DNA from 3 places in the Azospirillum sp. UFLA03-27 genome. Region 2 is predicted to be linked to each of the others. Evidence: riboswitches for the same ligand, from Rfam matches in the RefSeq annotation. Region 2 holds a riboswitch; each other region holds the start of a gene.
What was found. Region 2 has a riboswitch for cobalamin ahead of Q4I23_RS09195 (TonB-dependent receptor plug domain-containing protein). Riboswitches for the same ligand answer to the same signal wherever they lie in the genome.
Positions count from the first base shown of each region.

Region 1: linked by a shared signal. The riboswitch ahead of Q4I23_RS28870 (energy-coupling factor ABC transporter permease) and the one ahead of Q4I23_RS09195 (TonB-dependent receptor plug domain-containing protein) in region 2 are both predicted to bind cobalamin.
Region 3: linked by a shared signal. The riboswitch ahead of cobW (cobalamin biosynthesis protein CobW) and the one ahead of Q4I23_RS09195 (TonB-dependent receptor plug domain-containing protein) in region 2 are both predicted to bind cobalamin.

Region 1 is NZ_JAUQTX010000305.1:1,031-3,289, reverse strand. It holds gene Q4I23_RS28875 (hypothetical protein) at 1-440, opposite strand, end outside; cobalamin riboswitch at 585-823, shown strand; gene Q4I23_RS28870 (energy-coupling factor ABC transporter permease) at 998-1,678, shown strand; gene Q4I23_RS28865 (superoxide dismutase) at 1,763-2,259, opposite strand, start outside.
Region 2 is NZ_JAUQTX010000042.1:22,635-24,893, forward strand. It holds gene Q4I23_RS09195 (TonB-dependent receptor plug domain-containing protein) at 1-1,199, opposite strand, end outside; cobalamin riboswitch at 1,316-1,534, opposite strand; gene Q4I23_RS09200 (Aq_678 family protein) at 1,589-2,047, opposite strand.
Region 3 is NZ_JAUQTX010000266.1:4,384-6,642, forward strand. It holds gene cobW (cobalamin biosynthesis protein CobW) at 1-1,001, opposite strand, end outside; cobalamin riboswitch at 1,041-1,256, opposite strand; gene Q4I23_RS27340 (ABC transporter ATP-binding protein) at 1,546-2,259, shown strand, end outside.

The DNA.
Region 1 (2,259 bases), on a different contig from region 2:
AGCGCCGCCGTGCGCGACGGCGAATCGAGGAACATCCGGCGCGCCCGGGTGATCTGCTCCGCCGTCCAAAGCTCGTCCGCATCGACCTGCCAGAGCAGGCAGTCCTCCGTCATGGCGGCAAGCGGCGCGGTCACCATCTCCACCTTGCCCTGCCAGAACATGCCGGGCGGCTTGCGGTAGACCGACACGCGCCCGGGCTCCTCCGCGGCGATGCGGTCGAGATACGCCGACGTCCCGTCGCTGCTGCGGCCGTCGCGGTGAAGGTCCTGCGGAACGCGCCCACCCCGCTGCGCGCACCAGGAGGAGTCGCGGACCTGCTCCGCCACCCCTTCCACGACGTGCCAATGCCAGGGGAAGGGAAGTTGGCGGAAAACCTCCAGGTGGTAGCGGATGAAGGGATCGCCGTTCAGCACGATGGTCAGGAAATGAACCGGTAGCATGCCCGCAACCCCGTCCTTCGCCCGTTGATCCGGCCTCGCGCAGTCCGCCGGACCTTGTCGGTTCCGCGGGAGCGGTGTCAAGGAAGCCGTGCGACTCCCCCGATGGGTCGCCATCCCCCTCTTGACGGCGGGGGACCCCGCCCCTACCCTGGCGCCGGTTATGGTTCCCCGCGCCCTCCGGTCGCGGGGCTAAGAGGGAAGCCGGTGCGTCGCCCCGATCGGGGGGAAACGGCAAATCCGGCGCTGCCCCCGCAACTGTGAGCGGTGAGCGGCCTCGTCCTTTCCGTGTCACTGGCGCCGCCTGCGGAAACGGGCGCCGGGAAGGCCGGACGATGCCGCCTTGACCCGCAAGCCAGGAGACCTGCCGTAACCGAACGTACGTCCTCGGGCGGGGTGCCCCGGTGGTCGCTTGCCGATGTCCGGCCTAAAGGCCGCCCGTCTTTCGCAAGCCGTCCCTCCGGTGCGCCCATCCAAGGGGACCAAGGGGGTTGCGATGCCGGTGCCTGCCAGCAACGACGCCCTCCCAACGCATGGCAGACTCGGAAAGGGCATAGAGCATGCACATCGAACCCGGCGTCGTGGACGGCGCCAAGATCGCTCTCAGCTACGCGACGGCCGCCGGCGGCTTCGCGATGGCCGGCAAGCTGGCGCGCGACGACGTCCGCAACAACGGCGGGGTCGCGCCGCTGGTGCTGCGCAGCCTGATCGCCACCGCGCTGGTCTTCAGCTTCTTCGAGGTGTTCCCGCACCACCCCGTGGGCGTGTCGGAGGTTCACCTGATCCTCGGTTCGACGCTGCTCCTGCTGTTCGGCGCCGGTGCGGCCTCCATCGGCCTCGCCGCCGGCCTGCTGATCCAGGGCCTGTTCTTCGCGCCGTTCGACCTGCCGCAGTACGGCATGAACGTCACCACGCTGCTGGTCCCGCTGTGGGGCATCAGCCTGCTGGCGAAGCGGATCGTTCCGGACGCCACCCCCTATGTCGACCTGAAGTACTCGCAGGCGCTCGCCCTCTCCACCGCCTACCAGGGCGGCATCGTCGCCTGGGTGGCCTTCTGGGCCTTCTACGGACACGGCTTCACCGCCGAGACCATGACGGAGGTCGCCTCCTTCGGCGCCGCCTACATGACCGTCATCATTGTCGAGCCGCTGGCCGACCTCGCCGTGCTGGCTGTCGCCAAGGCGCTGCGCCGCCAGAGCCAGGGTCCGCTGTTCAACGTCCGCCTGCACCAGGGCGCCTGATCGGGCCTCTGGACCAGACGGTTCGCAGGAAGGGCGGCGGGGACATCCCCGCCGCCCTTTTCCGTTTTAGGTCAGGCTGGCCGGTCAGATCACCAGTTCGCCCTTGCGGATCGCCGCGTAGCGGCGGTTCACCGCGCCCCAGTCGACGACGTTCCACCAGGCCGCCAGATAGTCGGCGCGCCGATTCTGGTACTTCAGGTAATAGGCGTGCTCCCACACGTCGTTGCCCATCAGCACGGGCACCCCCTCCATGGCCGGCGAATCCTGGTTCGGGCGTGCGGCGATGGCGAGTTTGCCCGACGACGGGTCGGCGGTGACGAAGACCCAGCCGCTGCCGAACTGCCCGGCCCCCGCCGTGTTGAAGCGGGTCTTGAAGTCGTCGAAGCTGCCGAAGTCGCGCGCGATGGCCGCTCCGACCTCGCCGTCTGGGGCACCGCCCGCCTTCGGCCCCATGATGCTCCAGAACATGCTGTGGTTGGCGTGCCCGCCACCGTTGTTGCGCACCGCGGTGCGGATGCTTTCCGGCAGTTCCGGGACGCGCTTCAGCAGGTCGGCCAGCGGCATCGCCTGAAGGTCGCCGT
Region 2 (2,259 bases):
GCGTCGTGGCGGACGCTGCCGGTCAGGGTCAGCCGGTCGAACAGCCCCAGCTTGTACTGGCCCACCAGCCCGGTGGAGCCGATGGAGCGGTCGAAGCTGGAGAAGCTGCTGCGGCTGATCGCCTTGTCCTCCTCATGCTCCACGGCGGCGGTCAGCACATGGTCGGCAGGGCCGCTGTTCAGAGTGAGGTTGGTCTGATAGTCGGCCTTGGTCTTGCGCCCGTCGTAGCGGCTGGTCACCGTCTTGGCGTCGTCGCGGTAATCGCGCTGCTGGCGGCCATGGGTCAGGCCGACGATGTGCTCCCACTTTCCGTCGAGAAGGGCGATCTTGCCCTGGACTCGCCCGAAATATTGCTCCCCGGCGGTGCTGGTCCCGTCATCGACGGCGCCGCGCCCGCCGACGAAACCGTCGGTGTCGGCGTGGAAGCGGGTGTAGCGGCCGGTCACCGCGATCTCGCTGCGCTCGGTCGGGCGGACGGCGGCGTTTCCGGTCAGCGTGCCGTTGCGGTAGCCGTCCTTCTCCGGGTTGCCGAGCCGCGTGTCGGCGACCGACACGCCGTCGCTGGTGACGCCCTGGCCGCTGAGGAACAGGTCGTAGCGGTCGGTCCCGGTGCCGAAGGAGGCCCGCCCGGCCGCGGTGCCGAAGGACCCGCCCTCCACGGCGGCGCGGAACCGGGGGGCGCCGGCGCCGCGGCGGGTCACGATGTTGACGACGCCGCCGACCGCGTCGGAGCCGTAAAGCGCGCTCTGCGGGCCGCGCAGCACCTCGACGCGCTCCACGTCGCCGGCCAGCAGGTTGGCGAAGTCGTATTCGGAGCCGGACGCCGGATCGTTCACCTCGATCCCGTCGATCAGGACGAGCGTCTGGTTGCCCTCCGACCCGCGGATGCGGAGCTGGGTCAGGGTGCCCATCGGGCCGGTGCGGTTGACGGCGACGCCGGGCACCGCGCGCAGCGCGTCGGACAGTAGACGGGTCTGGCGCTGCTCCAATTCCTGGCGGGTGATGACGGTCAGGGCGCTGCCGGTTTCCTCGGCGGCGGTGGGGACGCGGTTGGCGGTCACCGAGACCGGCGGAAGCATCGTGATGGTGGTGGAATCGGCGAAGGCCGACGTAGGGAAGGCCGACACGGGAAGGGCTAGGCTTCCCAGAAGGGCGGCGAAGGACGCCGTCCGGTGAAGACGGGGAACGCGGACACTCATTGAGACCTCAGGCGGGACGCCGGTGGCACGTCACCGCGAACGAAGTCCCACCGGACGCTCCGCGAACGGAGTCCCGGTTCGACGACCTTCGGTGCACCCCGCCCGAACGTGTTCGCGTGTGACCACGACTGACGGCAGGTCTCCTGGCTCGCGGGTTATCGTCGGCCCATCGCCTTCCCAGGATCGCGGTCCCAGTGGCATTCCGATGGACGACTCGCCGCTTACAGTTGCGGGGGCAGCCCCGGCGTAGAACCCTCGCACGGCCAATTGCCGCGGGGTCCGCACCGTGTTCCCATTTTCAGCCCTTTCGGGCAACCGTCGGGTGCGAAGCTACGCGGGCGGAACGGCTCCGGTCAAGCCGCAATCCGCCCGTCCTCGCCCGGCCGTTGTCAGAGCGTGGTTCTCGGCCCGATCGCCGCCCCATCCGGCATGGGCGGTACCATTTCCTTGCAATTGCCGACGCAATAGGTCTGCGCCTCGATCCGGCCGCCGCAGGATTTGTAGCAATCATTGTAATCGGAGGAGCAGGTGAGGTTGCTGTAGCAGCTGGGGTCCCGGTCGAAATCGCTGAACGTCTTGATCTTCTTCTTGTCCACATCTTTGGGCAAGGAACGGAGATAGGACTGATATTCGCCCTGGGCGCGGGTCGTCGCCTCGGCCCGGCAGGTCTGAACGGCCAGTTCCTTTGCGGATTGGCAGATCGTCTGTGCCTGCTTGCACTGGGCGACACAGAGCTTTCCCGCCTCGCTGACGGGTGGAAAATAGCTTGCGACCGTCTCGAAACGCGGGCCGCAACCGGCCAATCCGGCCGCCAGCAGGCAGCCGAGCAGAATGGAACGCCGCATCATTGTGGGTGTCCTGCCGTGAATTTCCGTCAATCGCTACGAACAACCCGCCGGTGCGGAATCATCCATGGGCAATGCGGAATTCGCAAAGCCGGCTCCCGTCTGGAAATCCGGCAACCCTTGGGCGATCAACCGGCTGGTGTCGGCGCCTGCGGCCTTCGCATCGATCACGGCCCGCAAAGGCCGCTTCCCCCTCTTGTCGACGGGCGGGGGCC
Region 3 (2,259 bases), on a different contig from region 2:
GGCTTCCAGAAGCGGTCGAAATGGGTCTGGATGCGCGTCCCCACGCCCTGCACCAGAAGGCGCATCGGCTTGCCCGGCACGTCGATGAAGCCCTTCAGGCGCAGCACGCCATGGGCGGCGGCGACCCGCTCCAGCGTCTTCGCCAGCGCCGCCGGGTCGGGCTGCGGGCCGAGTTCCACGACGAAGCTGGTGAAATCGTCGTGATCGTGACCCTCCTCCTCGTCATGGTGGCTGGGGCGGTTGGCGAGGTCGTCCTCGGCCCCGGCCCCGACGCCGAGAAGCACCACCGGATCGACCTTGCCGTTGCTGGCGCGCAGGATCTTGGGCTCGCGCCCAATACCGCCCGCCGCCATGCCGCCCTCTGCCATGGCGGCGCGGATCAGGTCCTCGACCTTCGCCAGATCGGCGGCCTCGACCAGATCGGTCTTGTTCACCACGATCAGGTCGGCGCAGAGGAGCTGGTCCTCGAACACCTCCTCCACCGGCGTCTCGTGGTCGAGCTGTCCGGCCTCGGCGGCCTGGGCGGCCAGCGCCGCCGGATCGGGGGCGAAGCGGCCCTCCGCGGCGGCGGCGGCGTCGACCACCGCGACCACCCCGTCCACCGTCACCCGCGTCTTGATCGCCGGCCAGTGGAAGGCCTGGACGAGCGGCTTCGGCAGGGCCAAGCCGCTCGTCTCGATGATGATGTGCTCCGGCGGCTGGGGGCGCGACAGCAGCTTCTCGATGGCCGGGACGAAGTCGTCGGCGACGGTGCAGCACAGGCAGCCGTTCGCCAGCTCGATCACGTCGTCCTCGGTGCAGGTCGGGTCGCCGCAGGCGCGCAGGATCTCGCCGTCGATGCCGACATCGCCGAACTCGTTGATGATCAGCGCCAGACGGCGCCCGCCGGCCTGCTCCAGAAGGCTGCGGATCAGCGTCGTCTTGCCGGCACCGAGAAAGCCGGTGATGACGGTGGCCGGGGTCTTCCCGGCGGACGGACGGAGGGCGGCGCGATGCGTCATGATCTGGTTTCCCTGTCTCCGCCACACCCGGCGGATTGGATGAGTTTCGGTCTGGCGGCAGGTTTCCTGGCTCGCGGGTCGTCGCCGCGCCTCCCGCCTTCCCGGCCTGTCGGCCCGTGGCATTTCCGGAGGCGGACTCGCCGCATACAGTTGCGGGGGCAGCCGCGGCCTTGGACCCCATCCGGATCCGCACCGCATTCCCTATTATCCCCGCGCCTTCACGGCGGACGGGGCACCGTCGGGGGCGCAGAATTGCAGGCGGACCCCCGATTTGCAAGCGGCCATTTGGCGCCCGCAAAGCGTGCCATCGAACCCGGAACGGTCCGCCCATCCCGCCGTTGGTGTGTCGGAAGATCGGTACAGTCTGTCTGGAAAGCTGACACTCCGGACCGCGTGCGATGCGGTCGCCGCCTTTGATGAATTCAACAGTTTCAATGAACTAACGAATTTCCCCACAATTGGCATGCCCTGTGCTTATATCAGCTCAACCAAAAACGCGGACCGGCAGACGACGCGGACGAACAGGGAGGGAAAAGCGGCACCCATGGCCGACGACATCATTCTGGAAGCGCGCGGACTCTCGAAGGAGTTCAAGGGCTTCATCGCGGTGAAGGAGGTGAACCTCCAGGTTCGCCGCGGCACGATCCACGCGCTGATCGGCCCGAACGGCGCCGGCAAGAGCACGGTCTTCAACCTGCTGACCAAGTTCCTGACGCCGACGCGCGGCCAGATCCTCTACAAGGGGCGCGACATCACCGCCATGAAGCCCGCCGACGTGGCGCTGCTCGGCATGGTGCGCTCCTTCCAGATCTCCGCGGTCTTCCCGCACCTCAGCGTCCTGGAGAATGTCCGCGTCGCGTTGCAGCGCCCGCGCGGCACCAGCTTCCATTTCTGGAAGCCGGAGGCCAGCCTGCACGACCTGCACGACCGCGCCGAGGAACTGATCGAGGCGGTGAACCTGACCCCCTGGGCCGGCCACACCGCCGCCGAGCTGCCCTACGGCCGCAAGCGCGCGCTGGAGATCGCCACGACGCTGGCGCTCGACCCGGAGGTGATGCTGCTCGACGAGCCGCTGGCCGGCATGGGCCACGAGGACATCGAGGGCACCGCCGCCCTCATCAAGCGCGTCTCCGCCGACCGCACCATTCTGATGGTGGAGCACAACCTGTCGGTCGTTGCCCACCTGTCGGACACCATCACCGTGCTCCGCCGCGGCGAGATCCTGGCCGAGGGCGCATACGACGTCGTATCGCGCAAC